Regions from separate parts of the Janthinobacterium sp. EB271-G4-7A genome, predicted to be linked through region 2. Evidence: predicted binding sites of a transcription regulator. Region 2 holds the regulator's gene; each other region holds the start of a gene.
The links. The regulator FNR, encoded in region 2, switches genes on or off when oxygen is low (the NO sensors DNR and NnrR bind a similar motif). The targets are predictions, from matches to a motif close to TTGATNNNNATCAA.

Region 1 (7,657 bases), on a different contig from region 2:
CACACGGCGACCCTGGACGGCGAGGCCATCGTCTATGGCGAAACCCACGTCTTTCTCGGCCCCCGCTTCATCATCACGGTGCGCCACGGCGCCTCTGCCGGTTATGCGAAGTTGCGTGAGCGCAAGGAAAGCATGCCCGAGAAGCTGGCCAGCGGCCCTGGCTACGTGCTGTATTCCATCATCGATTTCATCGTCGACCAGTACCAGCCCTGCATCGACCATTTGCAGGCCCGCTTCCAGCACCATGAGCTGCAGCTGTTCAAGCCCAGCTTGAGCGAAGACAAGCTGCAGGATTTCTACCAGCTCAAGACGGAACTGCTGAAGCTCGACGCGGCCGTCAATCCCCTGCATGACATCTGCACCCAGCTGATCCGTTTCCATGGCGACATCGTGCCCAAGGAAAACCGCATCTATTACCGCGACATTCTCGACCACGTCAAACGGGTCACGCACACGGCGGGGCAGATGCGCGAACTGGTCAATTCAGCCATGCAGGTGGCGCTGGGGCAAATTTCGATCCGCCAGAACGAGGTCGTCAAGCGCCTGGCCGCCTGGGCCGCCATCCTGGCCGTGCCCACCATGGTCTTCAGCCTGTACGGCATGAACTTCGAATTCATGCCGGAACTGAAGTGGCGCGGCAGCTATCCGGCCGTGATCGTCGTCATCATCGCCGGCTGCTGGTGGCTGCACCGGCGCCTGAAGCGCGAAGGCTGGCTGTAGCCGGCAGGCTTACGCTGCGGCCAGCGCGCTTGCCGCCTCCAGTATCAGCGCCGCCACTTCCACGGGACGCGAGGCCAGCGAGGCGTGGCTGGCGTTCAGCGTGATGACTTTGCGCGCTTGCAGGCGTGCGGCCATGCGCTCCTGGTTGACGGGGGCAATCATGCGGTCGGCAGTGGAAATCTGGTACCAGCTGGGTTTATGCTTCCAGGCCGGGTCGCTGACGGTGTCGCCGAAGGTGCTGGCCAGCGGCGCTTTCTGCACCACGCCCAGCACGGCGCCTTCTTCCGCGTCGAGGTCCTGGCAAAAGCTGTCATGGTATTGCCCGGGCTTGACCCACAAGTAGCCGTCGCTGTCGCCTTCCAGATTGGCCGCGCCGATGGGCGGGTGTTCCTGCGTGATGCTGCCCGGGCTTTCGCCCGCGTCAGGCGCGAAGGCGGCGATGTACACGAGGCCGACCACATTCGGCGCATTGCCGGCCACGCTGATGACGGCGCCGCCGTAGGAGTGTCCTACCAGTAATACCGGGCCATCGACCTGCGCCACCATCTTGCGCGTGCGCTCGGCGTCGTCGGCCAGCGACGTCAGGGGCAGTTCGACGGCGCGGATGGCCGTGTGGCCCCGGCGCCGCAATTCGAGGATGACGCGGCTCCAGTGGGCGGCGCCGCCCCAGAAACCGTGGACGAGGACGATGGTGGCTTGCTGGTTCATGCGGAACTCCTTGTGGTGTAGGAAAACAGCGTAGGCCGCGTGCGTGCCTCAAGGCAAGCGGGCGGCGGGCAGGTGCACGCTCATTGTAGACCTTCCCAGCGCATGGCCTCGATGGCGCCGACCACCGTGCTCTCGTATTCGATGAAGAAATCGCTGTGGAAGCCGTTGCGTATCACCAGATGGCTGCTGCCGGGCAGGGCGGCGGCCAGGCGGTCGCCGTCGGCCAGGCGCAGCGGGCGGATAAAGTCCAGCAGCGCTTGCGCGTCGGCCTGGGTGGCGGGATCGGCTTGCAGCAGCCATGGAAACAGGTTGCGCAAGGTGCCGGGATCGACGGTGACGACCAGCGCCGGCGCGCGCACGCGGCGGTAGTCGGGCGAAAAATTGTGCGCGGCCATGTCCATGGCCCTGGCGATGGCGGGCGGGGTATTCGGCCGCACGGCGCCGCCGGGCAGCACTTCCAGGGCGTCGCGCCAGTTCGCTTCCAACGCCGGCCACCATTGCTTGTTGATGCGCCTGGCATAGGCGATCGAGGCGTCCAGCGATGCCAGGTCGGCCGGGCCAGGTGGCGGTTCGTCGAAGGGCGTGGGCTGGGGTTCCTCATAGCCGCCGCTGGCCAGGTAATCGAAGGTCGTGTCCATATAGACGAGTCCCCGCACGCGCTGCGGGTGGCTGCCGGCGAACAGGGTCAGTTCGTTGCCGGCGATGGAATGGCCGGCCAGGATGATGCGTTGAACCTTCAGTGCGTCCAGCACGGCCAGCAGGTCGGCCACCAGGGTGGCGGGGGCATACGTCATATCGTTGGCGTCGTTGACGGGCAGCGGCTTGCTGGAGGCGCCATAGCCGCGCCGCGTGACGGCCAGCACGCGGTGGCGGCGCGCCAGCGCGGGCGCCAGGCTGTCAAAGGCGTGCGCATTGGCGCCCAGGCCGGCCAGCAGGACGATGACATCGGTCTCGCTGTCGGTCGCGCTGCGCCAGTCGCGCACGTGCAGGCTGACGCCGGGGGCGACGCCGATCTGCCGGTCGATCACCGCCGCAGCGCGCGGCCCGCTGCCGCCGCCACAGGCAGCCAGGCCCGCCAGGGCGCCCATGCCGAACAGCAAGCGCCTGCGGGCGTGGAAACGGGGGATGGCATCGGTGGCTCTGGTCATGCGGTACTCCTTGCTGGACGGGGACATGGCCAGTATCGGCGCCGCGCATGAAGTACAGATGAGGGGCGGGTGAAGGAAGGCTGAAGGACCCGCCTGCGCGCTAGTGCGACACCAGCACCGGCAACGTCATCTCCTGCAGCACGGTGCGCGTGACGCCGCCCAGCAGCGCTTCGCGCAGGCGCATGTGGCCGTAACAGCCCATCACGACCAGATCGCAGCGCCGCTGCGCGGCCATGGCCAGCAGGGCCGTTCCCACGTCCTGGCCCGGCGGCGTGTCGTGCTGCAGCACCTCGACGTTGACGCCGTGGCGCGCCAGATACAGGGCCAGGTCGGCGCCCGGCTGCTCGCCGTGCGCGGCCGCCTGGGCGTGCGAATTGACGACGGCCAGGGTGACTTGTTGTGCCCGTTGCAGCAGCGGCAGCGCATCGGTGATGGCGCGCAGCGCTTCGGCGCTGCCGTTCCAGGCCAGCAGCGGATGCTGCGCGATGCCCGCTGGCGCGGCGCAAGGCGCGTGCGGCACCATCAGCACGGGCCGGCCGCAATGCAGCATCAGGTATTCGGCCGTGCCGGCGATGACGCGCGACGGCGTATCCTGCGCATCCGTCTGGCCCAGGATCAGCAAGTCGCAATAGCGCGCCTGCAGCAGCAGCGCGCCTTGCGCATCGTCGTCGACGAAGCGCGTTTCGTAGGCGCCCAGGCCTTCTTCGCGGGCGATGCGCTCGAAGTCGTGCAAGGCTTCGCTGGCCTGGGTGCGCAGCGCCTGCATCTGCGCCGGCGCAAACTGCAGCGCGTTCACGCCGCCGCCATACGCGTAGCGCGAGATGCCGCTCATGGCCGAACCGATCAGGTGGGCCCCTTCGGCGACGGCCAGGCGCACGGCCAGGCGGATGCGCTGGGCGCAGTGGCGGGAATTGTCGACGTGGACCAGCAGGGTGGTATAGGGCATAGCGTTTCCTCGGTTGTCGGTTGTCAGGTCTGCAGCACGTAGCTGCCCGGTGCGTCGCCCAGGGCAATCCCCATGGCCGGTGGCGCCACTTGCGCGCCCGCGCGTTCTTCCAGCCACGCTTGCCAGGCGGGCCACCACGAACCGTCATGGTGCGGCACGTCGCGTTGCCAGCTGTCCGCGTCGACATAGGGCGTGTCGTGGCGGTGCGTGGCCAGCTGGTAGCTGCGGCGCGGCTGGCCCGGCGGCGAGACGACGCCCGCATTGTGGCCGCCCGAAGTGAGCAAAAAGGTGACGTCTGTGTCGGTCAGCAGCTGCAGTTTATACACGGAGCGCCACGGCGCCACGTGGTCCGTCAGGGTGCCGACGGCAAAGATGGGCGCGTCGATGTCGCGCAGGACGATGTGGCGGCCCGCCGTGCGGTAGCGGCCTTCGGCCAGGTCGTTGTGCAGGAACAGGCGGCGCAGGTATTCCGAATGCATGCGGCAGGGCATGCGCGTGGCGTCCCCGTTCCAGGCCATCAGGTCGCTGTCCTGCTCGTCTTGTCCCATCAGGTAATGGCGCAGCTGGCGCGACCAGATCAGGTCGTTCGAGCGCAGTAGCTGGAAGGCGCCCGCCATCTGCTTCGTATCGAGGTAGCCCTGCTTCCACATGGCCGCTTCCAGGAAGCTGACCTGGCTGTCGTCGATGAACAGCGACAGTTCGCCCGGCTCCTTGAAGTCGACCTGCGAGGCCAGCATGGTGAGGCTGGCCAGGCGCGCATCGCCGTCGCGCGCCATCGTCGCGGCGGCGATCGCCAGCAGGGTGCCGCCCAGGCAGTAGCCGGCCGCATGCACCTGCGGCGCGCCCGTGATGCGGGCAACGGCGTCGAGCGCATCCATCACGCCCAGCTGGCGGTAGTCTTCCAGCGACAACTCGCGGTCTTCTTCCAGCGGGTTTTTCCAGGAAATCATGAATACCGTGTGGCCCTGTTCCACCAGGTAGCGCACCAGCGAATTGTGCGGCGACAGGTCGAGAATATAGAACTTCATGATCCAGGCGGGCACGAACAGCAGCGGCGTCGCATGCACCTTGGCGGTGGCGGGAGCGTACTGGATCAATTCGATCAAGTCATTGCGGTAGACCACCTTGCCCGGCGTGACGGCCAGGTTCTGGCCCACCTTGTAGCGGCGCGCATCGGGTGCATGCGCTCCCATGGCGGCGCGCTGCCAGTCGTCGGCCGCGTGGGCCATGCCGCGCGCCAGGCTGGCGCCGCCGCTGTCGAGGGCCGCTTGCTGCACCACGGGATTGGTCAGCAGGAAGTTCGACGGCGCCAGCATGTCGAGCCACTGGCGCACGGTGAACGTGACGACATCTTCGTGGTGCGGCGAGACGCCGCGCACGCCCGTGGTGGCACGGTGCCACCATTGCTGCTGCAGCAAGAAGCCCTGGTAGACGAGGTTGTACGGCCAGCGCCGCCAGGCAGGGTCGTCGAAGCGCCGGTCCTGCGGCAGCGGCGCGATGCACGGCGGCTCAGTGGCGCTGCCGGCCAGCGCCGATTGCAGCGCGTACTGCTGCCAGTGGCCGATCTTCTTCCACGCTTCCTGTAACAGGGTTTGCTGCTTCGATGGCGCCAGCGCCAGGTGGCTGAGCCAGTCGGCATAGGCGTTGCCCAGCGCGGCAGGCGAAATGCCGCCCGTGAACTTGCCCAGCCAGGCGTTCAGCAGCAGGTCCAGGGTGGCGCCTTCCGGCGCGCTTTCCGGATAATCGGGCACTGGCACGCCTTGCCAGGCGCTACCCAGGCGCTCATGTTCAATGTTGTGTTCCGCGTCGCTCGGCTGCGTCTTGCTCATCAGGGCTCCAGTCATTTTTTTACAGGGTAGCAAGAGCTTGTTCAAAAAATTATGATCTACATCAAGTTTGGCCGGATGCGTGCGGCAGGCGGCTTGCCATACCTGGATGGCACTTAGAATAAAAGTCATTGAAACGAATATTGCGATTCAAATGATTATATTGAATTTTAATCCATGCGGGTTCGGGCCTGGATGGCGTGAAAAGCTTGCTGCAAGCCATTTATTACTATGAAAGGACATATTTCATTCATCATTCTGCCTGTCGCAGAATAACAAAAACGTTTTTTTCGTGAATTTTTTTGTTGTATTTGATAAATTTATGTGGCAAGATGTAGTTAAGCAAGAAGTGAAGCAAGACCGCTCACGGTGGATAGAGGAGATGGACATGCATACGAAAATGTCGGCAAGCAGCAGCGAAGAGGCGGGCAAGGGCTATCCACACGGGGCTGGCGCGGGTGCCGGCAATGCGTCCGTGCGGCGCCTGAAAGCGATTGGCTACCTGGCCCTGTTGCTGGCCATACTGCCGGCTGCAACGTGCATCGCCATGGGGCGCGCCGGCGTACCGGCGCCGTTCAGCACCGCCTGCGGCGTGGTGTCGTGCGTGGCCGCAGGCCATGCGCTCTAGCGCACTGCCTGCGCTTCCTCGCAGATCCATGCCATGAATGCCTGCACGGCGGGGCGCGTGGCCGCGTCGGGCCGCGCCACCAGGTAGTAGGCAAAGCGCGCGGGCCAGGGCAAGTCCAGCACTTGCACCAGGCGCCCGGCGGCGATTTCCTCCTGCGCGTACAACTGCGGCACCAGGGCCAGGCCCTGGCCCGCCTCGGCCGCGCGTATCAACAGAAAATCATCTTCGAAGGCCGAGCCGCGCCGCGCCCGCGCCGCATCCGTGCTGTCGTCCGGGGCGCCATGCGCGGCCAGCCACAATGGCCAGTCGGCGCGGTCCGTATCGTGCAGCAGCGGGTAGCGCAGGCAATCGGCCGGCGTGGCGATGGGCGGCTGGCCCGCCATCAGGGCGGGGCTGGCGACGGGCACCAGCACGGGCGCCATCAAGCGCGTCACCTGCAGGCCCGGATAGTCGCCCAGGCCGTGGCGCAAGGCCACGTCGACCCGGTCGCGGCGCAGGTCGACCAGCGCGGATGTCGCTTCCACGCGCACTTCGATATGCGGATGGCGCTGGTTGAAGCGGCCCAGGCGCGGCACCAGCCACGCGGCGGCAAACGTGGCGACCGTGCTGACGGTGAGCGTCTGGCGCGCGCCCAAGTCTTCCAGCGCCTGGCTGGCGCCGGCGATCTGCGCGAAGGCGCCCAGCAGGGCGGGGTGGACCATGGCGCCCGCCTCTGTCAGGCGCAGGCCCTGGCGTTCGCGCGTAAACAGGGGCATGCCGACGCGCTCTTCCAGCAGGCGGATCTGCTGGCTGACGGCGCCCGACGTCACGTGCAGCGCCTCGGCAGCCGCCTTGATGCTGCCGCGCTGGCCCACTTCGACAAAGGCGCGCAGCGCCTGGAGCGGTAAAGGATGCTTCATCGATATAGTTTTTCTATAGTTATGCGCGAAAAATCATCGTTTCAGTTTCGCTGTGGAAAAACGCATTATAGGGGCATGCGGCGTTTTTTTGACGTCGAGTAAAACTATATCGATAGGATCTCCATGTTACTTTCACATCGGCAACTTTGCCTGGTTTTGCTGTGCACCACGCAATTCGTCGCCTTGCTCGATTTTTCCATTACCATGATTCCCTTGCCGCAAATTCAGCAGAGTCTGGGCTTTACGTCCGGCGGGCTGCAATGGGTGATCAATGCGTATGGCGTGGCCATCGCCGGCTTCCTGCTGCTGGGCGGGCGCGCGGCCGACATGTTTGGCCGCCGCCGCGTCTTCATCACGGGGCTGCTGCTGTTCACTGCCGCCTCGCTGCTCGGTGGTTTTTCGCACAGCCCGGCCATGCTGGTGGCCACGCGCGCGCTGCAGGGCTTTGGCGCCGCCATGTTTTCGCCGGCCGCGTTTTCCCTGCTGCTGGCCGTGTTTCCCGAGCCGGCCCGGCGCAACCGGGCGCTCGGTGCCTGGACGGCCGTGGCGGCCAGCGGCTTTGTCGCCGGCCTGATCCTGGGCGGCTTCATCACGGATATGCTGGGCTGGCGTTGGGTGCTGTGGATCAATGTGCCCGTCGGCCTGCTGGTGCTGGCCCTGTCGCCGGCCTTGCCCCTGGGCCGGCCCGATGCGGATAGCGCTGCGGCTGGCGGCCCGCTCGATGTGTGGGGTGCGCTGCTGGTGGCGTCGGGCGCGGCGACGCTGGTGTTTGCCTTTGCCAA
Region 2 (7,657 bases):
TGGAGCCTGTCGAATCCGCAGGCGCCCGCAAAGTAAAAATGGAACCTCAAGTCATCAAGATGTATGCGGCCCGCGAGCAAATCTACCCTCGCGAGGCCAAAGGACGCTACGCTACCTGGCGATGGGTATGCGTATGGCTTACCCAGCTGGCGTTCTACGGCTTGCCGTGGTTGACCTGGAATGGCAGGCAAGCCCTGCTGTTCGATTTGACCACGCGCAAGTTCTACATTTTCGGCGTCGTGCTGTGGCCCCAGGATTTCATCTATCTGGCGGCCCTGCTGATCATCTGTGCGTATTTGTTGTTCCTCGTCACGGCCATTGCCGGGCGGGTGTGGTGCGGGTTCTCCTGCCCGCAAACGGTATACACGGAAATTTTCCTGTGGGTCGAACGCCGCATCGAGGGCACGCGCAGCGCGCGCATGGCCCTCGACAAGCAGGGCCCCTCCGTGCGCAAGGCCTTCAAGAAGACCGCCAAGCACCTGGTATGGGGCGCCATCGCCCTGTGGACGGGCTTTACCTTTGTCGGCTACTTCACGCCGATCAAGGAACTGGCGCAGTCGGTGACCACCCTCAATTTCGGTCCCTGGGAATGGTTCTGGGTCTTGTTCTACAGCCTGGCAACCTACGGCAACGCGGGCTGGCTGCGCGAGCAGGTGTGCAAATACATGTGCCCCTACGCGCGCTTCCAGAGCGCCATGTTCGACCAGGACACCCTGATCATCACCTACGATGCCAAGCGCGGCGAACCACGCGGCGCCATGAGCAAGAAGGCCGGCAACAACGACAAGCTGGGCGATTGCATCGACTGTACCCTGTGCGTGCAGGTGTGTCCGACCGGCATCGATATCCGCAACGGCCTGCAGTATGAATGCATCGGCTGCGCCGCCTGCGTCGATGCCTGCAACAGCGTGATGGACAAGGTCGAGCGGCCGCGTGGCCTGATACGCTACAGCACCGACCATGCGATGGAAAACAACTTCAATTCGAAGCAGATACGTCAGCGCGCCATGCGCCCGCGCGTCTTGATCTACACTTCCATCCTGGCCCTGATCATCATCGCCGTGTGTACGTCGCTGGCCCTGCGCACGCCCCTGAAAATGGACGTGATCCGCGACCGCGGTTCGATGGGGCGCGAAGTCGAAGACGGCATGATCGAAAACGTCTACCGCCTGCAGATCATGAATACGTCCGAGCAAAGCCAGCATTTTAAAATCAGCGCTTCCGGCTTGCCGGGCCTGACCTTGCTGACGCGCGAAGAAGTGACCTTGCAGCCGACGGAAACGCTGGGCTGGCCGATCCGCCTGCGCGTACCGCACGGCGTGGGAGAGAAGGGCTCGAACAAGATTGCGATCGAATTGCAATCGCTGGACGATCCATCGCTGCATGTGCGTGAAAGCGCGGTATTCATCGTGCCACGTTAACAAGGAAAGGCGGACGGGGACCGGGTGCCCTCGCCGCCGCCACGAAGTTGCAGGAAGGCCGGTCCCCATGCGGGGACTGGCTGATTAAACAGGAGAAACACCATGTCCGACAGTCTGAAACTGCAACCCCCCGTTGCACCGTGGTACAAGCATCGCTGGCCATGGCTGCTGATGATCGGTCCCGGCCTGTCCGTGGTCGTCGGCAGCTTCATGGGCTATATCGCGTTTACGCAGCCCGATGCGCTGGTGGTGGGCGATTATTACAAGCAGGGCAAGGCGATCAACCAGGATTTGAAGCGCGACACGATCGCCAGCGACCTGGCCATGGATACGCGCCTGTCATATGACGTGGCTGCAGCGCGCCTCAGTGGTTCCGTGCACAGCTTCGGCAAGGCCTATCAGGCGCCGCTGCAGCTGCACCTGGCGCATGCGACCCTGCCGGAAAAGGATATCAAGCTGCTGGTGCAGCCCGATGCGGCCGGCAATTTTTCCGTAGCACTGCCGATGCTCGAGCGCAGCCGCTGGCAAGTGCTGGTGGAAAACGACAAACGCGAGTGGCGGCTGTCCGGCATCTGGACCTGGCCCCTGCAGCGCAGCATCGCGCTGCACGCGGATGAAGAACTGTAAGTCTTATTTGCAGACGTCCGTGCCGGCCGTAATCGCTTTCAACTTGGCCGGCTGCAGGATTTCGATCTCGCGGTTCGAGACGCGCAGCCAGCCTTCCTTCTTGAATTTCGACAATAAGCGGCTGACGCTTTCGATGGTCAGGCCCAGATAGTTGCCGATTTCCTCGCGCGACATGCGCAGCTGGAAATTGCTGCCCGAATAGCCGCGTGCTTCATAGCGCGATGCCAGGTTGACGATGAAGGCGGCAAAACGCTGGGTCGCCTGCATATTGCCCAGCAATAGCATGACGCTTTGCTCGCGCGTGATTTCCTGGCTCATCATGCGGTGGAAATGACGCAGCAGGGTCGGCATATTGCCCAGCAATTGTTCCAGGCTGGAAAACGGAATTTCACACACTTCGCTGTCTTCCAGCGCCACGGCATTACAGTGGTGGCGGTCGGCGCTGATGGCATCCATGCCCAGCAGTTCACCGGCCATCTGGAAACCCGTCACCTGCTCTTCGCCACCCGGATTGATCTGGTAGGTCTTGAAGTGCCCCAGGCGGATCGCGTACAGGTTCTGGAACGAGTCGCCGATGCGGAACAGCGAGGCCCCGCGCACGATCTTGCGGCGGCGGCCGATGATCTGGTCCAGCCGATCCATGTCGCCCACATCAAGGCCCATCGGCAGGCACAATTGATGCATGCTGCAGGTCGAGCATCGTGCACGCAACGCCTCCACGTTCACGGTGGGCAAGGTTGGAGTGAGGAGCGCTTCAGTCATGTCGGTACCTTTTAGAAAATGCAACAACAAGTTTACTGCATACAGCTGCATACAGGGTTGCCGTATGCCAATTTCACCGTAAATTCGGCGAATAAACGACGTCCAGCCTTTAATTATATGGCAACATCGTCAAAAGCCCATACGGGGCGGGCAATTTGCGCGGCGGCGCTTGCCAAGCTGGGGTATTGATAGGAAAATTCCTGACAGCATTATCTGCCGCCTGTGCCGCCCGGCACTGAAAAGGAAATCATGAAGCCTCTCGGCATTAAAGCAAAAGTCGCGCTGGCCACCAGCCTGACCTCGATCGCCATGATCGCGCTGGTCACCATGATCCAGGTGCAGCACATGCGCGACGACTTCACCCGAGTACTGCTGAGCCAGCAGTCATCGCTGATCAGCCGCACCGCTGCCGAGCTCGACGACAAGCTGGGCATGCTGCTGCAGATTGTCACCCTGACGGCCAGGCAGCAGCCGCCGGAATTGATCGCCCAGCCCGCCCAATTGCGCGAATACTATGCGCGCCGCTCGATGCTGGTGCTGTTCGACGACGTGCTGGTGCTCGACGCGCATGGCGCCATCGTGGCCGACATGCCGGAAGTGACGGGGCGCGCCGGCATCAACGTCGCCGAGCGCGAGTATTTCCAGACCGTCCTGCGCACGCGCCAGCCCATGATTACCGAGCCGATGCTGGGCAAGTCGAGCGGCATGCCCATCGTGCAGATGGTGGCGCCCGTGCTGGCCGCCGATGGCCAGGTGGCCGGCGTGGTGATCGGCGTGCTGCGCCTGTACAAGGACAATCTGCTGGGCCGCCTGCGCTCGGAAAAGATCGGCAAGAGCGGCTATTACTTCATCCTCACGCGCGGCGCCGTGCCGCGCTACGTGCTGCACCCCGATACCAGCCGTTTGCTGCAGCCGCGCAAGCCGAACGCCAACCTGACGACCACCCAGCTGCTGAAGGAGGATGGCGAAGGCAGCATGGTCAGCACCAACAGCCGCGGCATCACGGCCGTCAACAGCTTCAAGCGCCTGAAATCCGTGAACTGGCTGCTGGCCGCCTCGCTGCCCGTCGAGGATGCCTTCGAACCGTTCGATGGCGTGCTGTACCGGCTGGTGCTGTGGAGCATCCTCGCTTCGCTGCTGGCCGCTGCCGTTCTGGGCTGGGTTACCGTGCGCCTGCTGTCGCCGCTGGTGCGCCTGCGCGATACCCTGCTGGCCCTGCGCACCAGCGGCAGCCGTTTCACCCCCGTGCCGGTACAGCAGCGCGACGAGATCGGCGAACTGACGGAAGCGTTCAATGGCCTGATGAGCGAACGCGACCGCCTGCAGCAGGAACTCGAAGCGCGCGCGGCGGAGCTGGAGCAGGAACGCGACCGGGCCGAGGCGGCCAACCGCGCGAAGAGCGATTTCGTGGCCAACATGAGCCATGAAATCCGCACGCCCCTCAATGCCGTGCTGGGCATGGTGTATTTGCTGGGCAATACCAAGCTCGACACGGAACAGCGCAAGTACCTGACCATGGTCAGAGTGGCGGGCCAGTCGCTGCTGGGCATCCTCAACGATGTGCTCGACTATTCGAAGATCGAGGCGCGCCGCATGGAATTGTCGCCCGTCGAATTCGACCTCGATGAAGTCATGAATACCCTGGCCACGACGATGACGATGAATGCGGGCGAAAAGGAGCTGGAACTGGCCATCGCCGTCGAGCCCGACGTGCCGCGGCGCCTCGTCGGCGACGCCCAGCGCCTGCAGCAAATTCTCGTCAACCTGGCCGGCAACGCCATCAAGTTTACCGAGAGCGGCGAAGTGGTAGTGGCCGTCAGCCTGGCCGAGAGCGAGAGTGGCCGCGCCTGGCTGCGCTTCGAAGTGCGCGACACGGGCATCGGCATGACGGAACTGCAGCAACAGCAGCTGTTTGCCGCGTTTTCACAGGCCGACCAGAGCATCACGCGGCGCTTCGGCGGCACGGGCCTGGGCCTGGCCATCAGCAAGCAGCTGATCCACATGATGGGCGGCGACATCGCCGTCGCCAGCAGCGAAGGCAAGGGCAGCCGCTTCTGGTTCAGCGTGCCCTTCGAGATGCTGGCGCAGCCGGCCGAAACGCGGCGCACGCCGGCCCTGGGCCAGCTGCGCCTGCTGGTGGCCGACGACAACCGCACCACGCGCGAACTGATCGTCAAGCTGATCGAGGCGTGGGGCTGGCTGGCCGACGAAGTGGACTCCGGCTTTGCCGCCATCGAACTGTACCGCGAACGCCTGGCGCAGCAGCAGCCGTATGACGTGGTGCTGGCCGACTGGCACATGCCCGTGATGGACGGACTGGCCACGGCCAAGGCCATCCGCCAGGCGGCCAGCGGCCAGCGCCAGCCCATCGTGGTGATGGTCAACGCCTTCGCCCGCAACCACCTGGAGGAAATCTCCAGTGCGGCCGAGGCCGATGTCGTGCTGATGAAGCCGATCACGGGCTCCAGCCTGTTCGATGCCCTGCACCAGGCGCTGATCGCCAAGAATGACGGCGGCGAGCAGCGCATCCTGCACCAGCCGCTGGGCACGGAACTGGCCGGCGTGCATTTCCTGCTGGTGGAAGACAATCATTTGAACCAGGCCGTGGCGCGCGGCATCCTCGAACACATGGGCGCCACCCTGGACGTGGTGGGCGACGGCTTGCAAGCCGTGGAACGGCTGCGCACGGAAGCGCTGCGCTACGACATCGTGCTGATGGACATGCAGATGCCCGTCATGGACGGTTTCAGCGCCACCCACATCATCCGCACGGAACTGCGCCTGAACCTGCCCGTGATCGCCATGACGGCCGGCGTGCTGGCGTCCGAGCGCGAGCGCTGCATGACGGCCGGCATCAGCGACTTCATCGCCAAGCCCGTGGTGGTGGAAGAGATGATGGAAGTCATCCTGCGCCACCTGCCCAAGCGCCCGCAAGTGCAGGCGGCCGAGCCGGTACGCGTCGCCGATGAAGAAGTGTTTTCCATGGCGCCGCTGATGCGCGTGATGGGACGCGACGCGAAGGGGCGCGGCGTGCTGCGGCGCATGGTGGAAGACGCGCTGAACAAGGGCATGACGCCCGTGCGCGACGCCGAAACAGCGTTGCAATCGGGCCGCCACAGCGACGTGGCGCGCATCCTGCACGGCGTGCGCGGCTCCGTGGGCACCCTGGGCACGAAACGCCTGATCCGCGCCGCGTTCGCCACCGAGGAAGCCATCGACGCGGGCCGCCTGGACGAGGTGCCGGCGCTGCTGGCGCACACGGCGCAGGAACTGGAGCAGGCGCTGGCGGCGGCGGCGGATTGGTTGTCCAGGCTGAAGGATTAAGCCTGCAACGTAAAACTGGGGTCAGACCCGCCGGGTCTGACCCCGGAACCTTGTCGGATTACGCGCTTGCGCGCTAATCCGACCTACCCCATTTACGCGGGCACGCCCAGGATCACGCTGGATGCCTTGAAAATCGCCGTCACGCTGCTGCCGATGGCGATGCCCAGGTCGGTGCTGCTCTGGTTGGTGATGATGGCCGCAATCGTGCCGCCGCGCGGCAGGTCCAGCACCACTTCCGTGTTGACGGCACCCGTCTGCACGCGCGTCACGACCCCGGCCAGCTGGTTGCGCGCGGAAAAGCGCGCGCCTTCGCTGTCCGCCACAAGGATGATGGACGAAGCCTTGATCAGCGCAAACGCTTCCGCGCCCGGCACCAGGCCCAGGCTGGCGCTGCTGCCTTGCGTGACGATGGCGACGATCTGCTGGCCGCCGGGCAATTCCAGGGTGACTTCGTCGTTGACGGCGCCCTGTTTCAGTTCGGCCACCTTGCCCAGGAATTGATTGCGTGCCGTGGTTTTCATGGCCATTCTCCGTATGAGTAAAAGATCGTCGGCGATGCCTTCCGCCTGGCTGCCCAGCTGGCGCAGGTAGCGGGCATGCTCACGCTCGATGATGCGGAAATTGTCGACCAGCTGGCGCCCCCGCTGCGTCAGCCGCGTGCCGCCGCCGCCCTTGCCGCCCGTCAGGCGCTCGACCAGCGGCTCGCCGGCCAGGTTGTTCATCGCGTCGATGGCGTCCCAGGCCGCCTTGTAGCTCATCTTCACAAGCTTGGCCGCCTGCGTGATGGAGCCGCATTCGGCGATAGCGCCCAGCAATTCCACCCGGCCGGCGCCGCCCAGGTTTTCTCCGCCCACCGTCATCCATACCGAGCCTTGCAAGCCGATTTCCGCTGCCGCTGATTTATCCAATGCGTTCACCCAATGCCATGTGTTCTTCCCTGTTATCGATCTGTCCGTCGCGCAAGTACAGCACATGCTCGCCCAGGATGCGCGCATCTTCCGGATCGTGTGTGATCAGGATCATGGGCACGTCCAGGCGCTGCTGCCATTGGCTCAGTTCCAAACGCATTTTGACACGCAGGGCCGGATCGAGGGCGGCAAACGGCTCGTCGAGCAGCAGCGCGGCTGGCTCGGCCACGAGCGCCCTCGCCAGCGCCACCCGTTGGCGCTGGCCTCCGGACAACTCGTCGGGAAACTGATGCGCCAGTTCCTGCAAGTGGAAGGCGTCAAGCCAATGCTCGACCTTCTGCAATTTTTCGCGCGCGCGCGGATTGAACCAGCCCCGCGCCAGGCCAAATCCCACGTTCTGGCGCACCGTCAGGTGCGGGAACAGCGCGTAATCCTGGAACAGGTAGGCGACATTGCGCTGCTGCGGCGGCAGGTTGATGCCGGCGGCGGCATCGAACAGGGTGCGCCCGTTCAGGCGGATATGGCCCGCGTCAGGCGTAAAGAGTCCGGCAATGGCTTTCAGGGTCATGCTCTTGCCTGCGCCGGACGGGCCATACATGGCGATGCGCTGGCTAT
Region 3 (7,657 bases), on a different contig from region 2:
GAGCAAGATATTTTCTCCTCCCTCTTCCAGTACTGTGCCCATTACCTGCGAGGCGACGGCAGCGCCGCCAGCGTCAATTTCCGCCGCCTGTGGTTCAGCAACGGCCTCAATTGCTTCGGCGCCCAGATCACCTCGCTGGCCCTGCCCTTGTGCGCGGTACTGTTATTGCATGCGACGCCGGAACAGATGGGCATGCTGGTTGCCCTGCAGGCGCTGCCGTTCGCCCTCTTCGGCTTGCCCGTCGGCGTGCTGCTGGACCGGCGCAGCAAGCACCCGATCATGCTGTTCAGCGAAAGCATGTCCGGCCTGGCTCTGGCCAGCGTGGCCGTGGCTTACTGGTGCGGCGTGCTGTCCATGCCGTGGTTATATATAGTGGGGTTCATCATCGGCACGGGCTTCGTCGTCGGTGGCGGTGCCGAACAGGTGTTTCTGACTTTCCTGGTGGGCCGCGACGGCTTGATCGATGCGCAATCGAAATTTGCCGCCACCGAATCGGCGTCGCGCCTGATCGGTCCCGGCCTGGCCGGCGTGCTGGTGCAAGTCTTGTCAGCGCCCGTCGCCATCCTGTGCACGGCGTGCGGCTATCTGATTTCCGTCTTCAATTTGCGTGCCATGAGCGTGCGCGACCCGCACCCCGCCCCATCCGACAAACATGCCTTGCGCGACATCGCCGACGGCTTGCTGTTCGTCTGGCGCGAACCGCTGCTGCGCGCGCTGGCCTGGGGCGCCGGCATCTGGCACTTCCTGTTTTACGCCAGCATGGCCTTGACGGTGCTGTTCGCCACGCGCGACCTGGGCATGAGTCCTGGCGTGCTGGGCATGACGCAGATGCTGGGCGGCGCCGGCGTCTTGCTCAGCGCCTTCATCGTCAAGCCATTGACGAAGCGCTACGGCGCCGGCCGCACCATCCTGATCGGCCTGGCATCGACCTCGCTCTGCTTTGCCCTGACGCCAACGATTCCCGCCGCGCTGTTCGGCAGCGCTGCCGCCAGCGCCGTGGCGTATGCCATATTGATGTTCTTTTTCGATTGCGGCGTGATGCTGTTCTTTATTCCCTATCTGGGCCTGCGCCAGAAAGTCACGCCCGACCCCATGCTGGGCCGCATGACGTCGACCATGCGCTTCCTGACGGTGGCGACGGCGCCGCTGGGCGCGCTGGCCGCCGGCTGGATCGCGGAACACTTTGGCGTGCGCAATGGCCTTGCCTGCATCGCGGCCGGCAGCATCCTGTTGACAGCCGCCATGGTGTGGGGCACGCCGCTGCGTAGCGTGCGCACCTGATGCGATGAACAGGCATACACTGCTAAAAGATTGCCTTGGCGACACTATTCACGCCAAAGCCTGTGAGGTTTGATTTATATCAAGGTTTCAATTGATATAAATCCATAAGCTGTCTTACATCACTTGAGGAGCACGCTATGTTTAATACCATCTTATTTCCCACCGACGGCTCGCCGTTGTCCGACAAAGCCGCCGAGACCGCCCTCGCCTTCGCCCAATTGAACAAAGCCAAGCTGGTCGCCATCAGCGTGGTGCAGCCTTTCCCGTTTTCGCCGATGGCCGACGGCGGCATCGTGCTCGACGCCAGCCTGTATGAACAACAGATGCAGGAAGCGTCGCAACGCGCCATCGACAAGATCGGCGCAGCGGCCCGCACCGCCGGCGTGCCCTTCGAAGGCGTGGTGGCCGTGTCACCGAGCCCGCACGATGAAATCGTCAATGCGGCGCAGACCTACCATTGCGACATCATCCTGATGGCCTCGCATGGCCGCAAGGGCTTGAACAAGCTGTTCGTGGGCAGCGAAACGCAAAAAGTGCTGGCCCACACGCACTTGCCAGTGATGGTTCTGCGCTAAGCTGACGCCAGACCATCACCCGCCGGCGCCGCGCACCTCCTCTAGCGCGCCGGTGCCTGCTTCGGCAACAACACCCACACGGCGCCGCTCTGCTTCATGCGGCCCGCATTCTCGGCCGCTTCCGCGCCAAAGCCAAAGAAATAATCGACACGGATCGGCCCGCGAATGGCGCCGCCCGTATCCTGCGCCATCACCAGGCGCTGCATGGGGATCTCGCTATTGGCTTGCGTGGTGGACAAGAACACGGGCGCGCCCAGCGGCAGGAAACGCGAATCGATGGCTACCGAGCGCTGCGGCGTCAGCGGCACGCCCAGCGCGCCCTTCGGCCCCACTTTCGGGTCGGGCAAGCGCTCTTCCTTGAAGAAGACATAACTGGGATTGGCGTTGAACAATTCATCCTTGCGCGTGGGATGGCCGGCGATCCACGCCTTGATGCCTTGCGCGGATGCCTGGCTCAAGGTCAGTTCGCCCTTGTCGACCAGGTAGCGGCCGATCGATTTATACGGATGGCCGTTTTGATCCGCGTACGCCACGCGCACGGTTTCCTGCGTATCGGTCAACTGCACGCGCCCGGAACCCTGCACTTGCAGGAAGAATGCCTCGACTTCGTCATCCACCCACAGCAATTCCTTGCCCGTGACGGAGGTGGCGCGCTCGATGTCGGCGCGGGTTGCGTACGGTATCACCTTCTTGCCGACCAGCTTGCCCCGCAAGCGCATGTTTTTCAGTTCCGGATACACGCCGGCCAAGTCCACCGAAACCAGGTCGTCAGGCACCTTGTACAGCGGTGTCTGGTATGGACCGCCGCGCTTGCGCGCGCCGTGCAGCAATGGCTCGTAATAACCGGTCACCAGTCCAGTATTGGCGCCATCGGCGGTGACGACTTGATTGGGCACAAAGAAGGTCTCGAAAAACAGGCGGATGGCCTTGTCGCTGTCGGCATTCACCTGGCGCGCAATCGTGCACGATTCTTTCCAGTCCGGACGCTTGACGAGCACGCCGCACGACGCCATGAAGGCGGGCCAGGCCGCGCGCATGTCGTCGCGGGCCCAGCCAGGCAAGGCGGCAAACTTGGCGGGCACGAATGTGGGGGCTGCCGCATCCGTGGCATCCTTGGCGTCGGCAGGCTTGGCCGGCACCGGCCTGACGACGGTCGGCGCGATGGCGGGCGCCTTGCCGCTGGAGGCAGCGGGTGGCGTGGACGGCGTGGTGCAGGCGGAAAGAGTCAGCGCGACGCCGGCGATTGAAACGAGTAGACTACCGCGTGTAAACAGACGGCTGGTAAATGGGCTGCGTGTAAATAACATAGGGGTGCGTATGTGGATCTTGATGATAGAGGCGCTGGTGGCGTTCTTCTTGCTGGCATTTATAGTCTGGTGGACCATGTACTCGGGCAAAAAGCCCGCACCGCCGGCGCGCAAGCAGCTCAGTGAAGAACAGGACGCCACCGAAAAACTGAAATAGGGGCGCACGCCCCCGGCGTTTCCTTAATGCAGGGTGCGCGGCACCGACAGCACGAACTCGGGAATCGGCGCTTCGAACTGATGGCCGTCTTCGGCCACGCAAAAGTATTCGCCATGCATCGAGCCTTGCGGCGTGCCCAGCATGGTGCCGCTCGTGTATTCGAACTGCTCGCCCGGCTGCAGCAGCGGCTGGTGGCCGACGGCGCCCAGGCCGCGTACCTCTTCCACCTTGTTGTTCGCATCCGTGATGACCCAGTGGCGCGAAATCAGTTGCGCGCCAGCCGTGCCCGTGTTGACGACGCGGATCGTGTAGCTGAACACGTGCCGCCCCTGGTCCGGTGCCGATTGATCGGGCAGATATTGCGTCTTGACCGTTACCGTAAATTCATAAGTCGCCATCGTCATTCCTATTCAGACATTGCCAGTCATATTGTGTGTCGCGCGCGCCGCATTGGCCATCGCGCGATGCGTATTCTGTATTTCACCGTACTTCAATGAGGCACGGTAGCGGCGTCAGGCGTAAAATAGCGCAAATCGCATTTTCTATCCTTTGGCTACTTCACCATGACAACATTCCGTATCGCTCCCAGCATCCTGTCCGCCGACTTTGCCCGCCTGGGCGAGGAAGTGCGCAACGTCGTTACCGCCGGCGCCGACATCATCCACTTCGACGTGATGGATAACCATTACGTGCCGAACCTGACCATCGGCCCCCTGGTGTGCGAAGCGATCCGCCCGCACGTGCAAGTACCCATCGATGTGCATCTGATGGTCAAGCCTGTCGATCGCATTATCCCGGATTTCGCCAAGGCTGGCGCGAACATCATCACCTTTCACCCGGAAGCGTCGGATCACGTCGACCGTTCGCTGCAGCTGATCCGCGACAATGGCTGCAAATCGGGCCTGGTATTCAACCCGGGCACGCCGCTGCACTACCTGGAACACGTGATGGACAAGATCGACATCATCCTGATCATGTCCGTCAACCCGGGCTTCGGCGGCCAGTCCTTCATTCCGCAAGCGCTGAAGAAGATCGCCGAGGCACGCCGCATGATCGACGAGTCGGGCCGTGACATCATGCTGGAAGTCGATGGCGGCATCAAGATCGACAACATCGCCGCTGCCGCCGCCGCCGGCGCCGACACCTTCGTCGCCGGTTCGGCCATCTTCGGCAAGCCGGACTACAAGGCCGTCATCGACGCCATGCGCGCCGAGCTGGCCAAAGTAGCGGGCGCCTGATGCAAGCGGGCACGGTGAAAGACCACGTACTGGCCGGCGTGCGCGCCGCCATCATCGACCTCGATGGCACGATGCTCGACACCGTGCCCGATTTTCATGTCGCCATCAATGGCATTCGCGCCGAACTGGACCTGGCGCCCATCAGCGCCGACGCCATCAAGCTGATGGTGGGCAAAGGCTCGGAAAACCTGATCCGCACCGTGCTGGCGCTCGACTTCGATGCGGCCGGCGTGGAACAGCGTTTCGAGCAGGCGATGGACGGTTACCAGCGCCATTACCTGGCCATCAACGGCCAGTTCAGCACCCTATACCCGGATGTGGAAGCGGGACTGGCGGCGATGAAGGCGGCGGGCTTGCGCCTGGCCTGCGTCACCAACAAGCCGATCGCCTTCGCTCTGCCCCTGCTGAAACTGAAAAACCTGGACCAGTATTTCGAGATCGTCTACGGCGGCGATTCGCTGCCGCAGAAAAAACCGCACCCCATGCCGCTGCTGCAAGTGTGCGCGGACTTCGACTTGCCGCCCTCCAAAGTGGTGGCCATCGGCGACTCCTCGAATGACGCACAAGCGGCCAGGGCTGCGGCTTGCCCCGTACTGACGGTACCGTATGGCTACAATCACGGACACTCTATACACGATACCGATTCCGATGGTATAGTAAAGACACTGCTCGAAGCAGCCCGTTTTATTAGCATGCAAAATTAACCAGCATACTGACCAAACCCAACACCATATCGTGAACACGTTTCTCATCAAAAAACACAATGTCACCCAAACCGGCTCGATTGAGGCCTGGCTTTGGCGACGCTGGCAATCCTGGCAGGCCTAAGGGCCGAGCCGTTACGATTGCTGCCGGCTGCACACGCGTCCTTTGCGCATTTTGCGCATATTGCATGTCCCGGCAAGTTTTTTGATAACCCACCGCAGGGTTTGTGCACTATGCACACTCATACCCTGGCGGCATGGAGAGAAACATGACCGAACTCGAATTCAAATCGCTGGCCCAGCAAGGCTACAACCGCATCCCCCTGATCGCGGAAGCGTTCGCCGACCTGGAAACCCCGCTCACCCTGTACCTGAAACTGGCACAATCCCAACAGGGCGGCAAGAACACCTTCCTGCTCGAATCCGTCGTCGGCGGCGAACGCTTCGGCCGCTACTCCTTCATCGGCTTGCCCGCCACGACCGTGTTGCGCAGCTACGGCAAGCGCACCGAAATCGTCAAGAACGGCACAGTGATCGAAGAACACGAAGGCAATCCGCTCGACTTCATCGAACAGTTCCAGTCGCGCTTCAAGGTGGCCCTGCGCCCCGGCATGCCGCGCTTCTGCGGCGGCCTGGCCGGCTACTTCGGCTACGACACCGTGCGCCACATCGAGAAAAAACTGGCCGGCGGCGCGCCGAAAGACGACTTGAAGCTGCCCGACATCCAGCTGATGGTGACGGAAGAACTGGCCGTCATCGACAACCTGTCCGGCAAGCTCTACCTGATCGTCTACGCCGACACCACGCAGCCCGAATCGTTTTCGAAAGCGCAGCAGCGCCTGAAGGACTTGCGCATGATGCTGCGCCGCGGTGTCGATGCACCCGTCACCAGCGCTTCCGTGCGCACGGAAACCATCCGCGACTTTTCCAAGGAAGACTACCTGAAGGCCGTCGCCAAGGCGCATGAATACGTGATGGCGGGCGACCTGATGCAGGTACAGATCGGCCAGCGCATCCGCAAGCCGTATGTCGATTCGCCGCTGACACTGTACCGCGCCTTGCGTTCGCTCAATCCGTCGCCGTATATGTACTTCTATAATTTCGGCGACATGCAGATCATCGGCGCCTCGCCGGAAATCCTGGTGCGCAACGAGAAGACGGCGGACGGCGGCAAGAAAGTCACCTTGCGTCCGATTGCCGGCACCCGTCCACGCGGCGCCACGCCAGAGCGCGACGCCGAACTGTCGGCCGAGCTGCTGGCCGATCCGAAGGAGATCGCCGAGCACGTGATGCTGATCGACCTGGCGCGCAACGACATCGGCCGCATTGCCGAGACGGGCAGCGTGCACGTCACCGACCGCATGGTCATCGAAAAATACTCGCATGTGCAACACATCGTCTCGAACGTGGAGGGCAAGCTGAAGGATGGCCTGTCGAACCTGGACGTACTGCGCGCAACCTTCCCCGCCGGCACCCTGACGGGCGCGCCGAAAGTGCGCGCCATGGAAGTGATCGACGAACTGGAAATCACCAAGCGCGGCATCTACGGCGGCGCCTGCGGCTACCTGTCGTTTGGCGGCGAAATGGACGTGGCGATCGCCATCCGCACGGGCGTGGTCAAGGACGGCATGCTGTATGTGCAGGCCGCGGCCGGCATCGTGGCCGACTCCATCCCCGAAATGGAATGGCAGGAAACCGAAAACAAGGCGCGCGCCGTACTGCGCGCCGCCGAACAAGTGCAAGATGGCCTGGATGGAGGGTTTTAAGATGCTGCTGATGATCGACAACTACGACTCCTTCACCTACAACATCGTGCAGTATTTCGGCGAGTTGGGCGAAGACGTGCGGGTCTACCGCAACGATGAAATCACGATCGCACAGATCGAGGCGCTGAACCCGGACCGCATCTGTATCTCGCCCGGGCCGAAAGCGCCGGCACAGGCGGGTATTTCGGTGGAAGTGCTCAAGCACTTCGCCGGCAAGAAACCGATATTGGGCGTGTGCCTGGGCCACCAGGCCATCGGCGAAGCGTTTGGGGGCAAGGTCATCCGCGCCAAGCAAGTCATGCATGGCAAGACTTCCCTCATCGCGCATACGGGCGTGGGCGTTTTCAAAGGCATGCCCAGCCCCTTCACAGTGATCCGCTACCACTCTTTGGCGATCGAACGCGCCTCGCTGCCTTCCTGCCTGGAAGTGACGGCGTGGACGGACGACGGCGAAATCATGGGCGTGCGCCACCGGGAATACGATATCGAGGGCGTGCAGTTCCACCCCGAATCGATCCTCTCGGAGCACGGCCACGCCCTGCTGAAGAACTTTCTCGAGCGCTGATTTTCCGCGCACGCCACGGCGTGCCATCAGTGTCGTCCTGCGCCATCATTGAAGAAGGAAGCAT

Region 1: IGS58_RS14455 (PHA/PHB synthase family protein) is a predicted target of FNR. The motif match lies at 5,403-5,416, and genes of this name have one in related genera.
Region 3: IGS58_RS24865 (universal stress protein) is a predicted target of FNR. The motif match lies at 1,351-1,364, and genes of this name have one in related genera.

What each region holds. Positions count from the first base shown of each region.
Region 1 is NZ_JACYMI010000001.1:3,206,383-3,214,039, reverse strand. It holds gene IGS58_RS14475 (magnesium and cobalt transport protein CorA) at 1-720, shown strand, start outside; gene IGS58_RS14470 (alpha/beta hydrolase) at 730-1,428, opposite strand; gene IGS58_RS14465 (alpha/beta hydrolase) at 1,509-2,576, opposite strand; gene IGS58_RS14460 (universal stress protein) at 2,677-3,522, opposite strand; gene IGS58_RS14455 (PHA/PHB synthase family protein) at 3,546-5,351, opposite strand; gene IGS58_RS14450 (hypothetical protein) at 5,737-5,976, shown strand; gene gcvA (transcriptional regulator GcvA) at 5,973-6,875, opposite strand; gene IGS58_RS14440 (MFS transporter) at 6,999-7,657, shown strand, end outside.
Region 2 is NZ_JACYMI010000004.1:356,972-364,628, reverse strand. It holds gene ccoP (cytochrome-c oxidase, cbb3-type subunit III) at 1-36, shown strand, start outside; gene ccoG (cytochrome c oxidase accessory protein CcoG) at 39-1,421, shown strand; gene IGS58_RS24550 (FixH family protein) at 1,524-2,048, shown strand; gene fnr (fumarate/nitrate reduction transcriptional regulator Fnr) at 2,052-2,810, opposite strand; gene IGS58_RS24540 (response regulator) at 3,060-6,134, shown strand; gene IGS58_RS24535 (TOBE domain-containing protein) at 6,227-6,994, opposite strand; gene IGS58_RS24530 (sulfate/molybdate ABC transporter ATP-binding protein) at 7,035-7,657, opposite strand, start outside.
Region 3 is NZ_JACYMI010000005.1:1,058-8,714, forward strand. It holds gene IGS58_RS24860 (MFS transporter) at 88-1,281, shown strand; gene IGS58_RS24865 (universal stress protein) at 1,419-1,856, shown strand; gene mltA (murein transglycosylase A) at 1,898-3,163, opposite strand; gene IGS58_RS24875 (hypothetical protein) at 3,174-3,320, shown strand; gene apaG (Co2+/Mg2+ efflux protein ApaG) at 3,344-3,718, opposite strand; gene rpe (ribulose-phosphate 3-epimerase) at 3,884-4,558, shown strand; gene IGS58_RS24890 (phosphoglycolate phosphatase) at 4,558-5,262, shown strand; gene trpE (anthranilate synthase component I) at 5,532-7,028, shown strand; gene IGS58_RS24900 (anthranilate synthase component II) at 7,030-7,593, shown strand.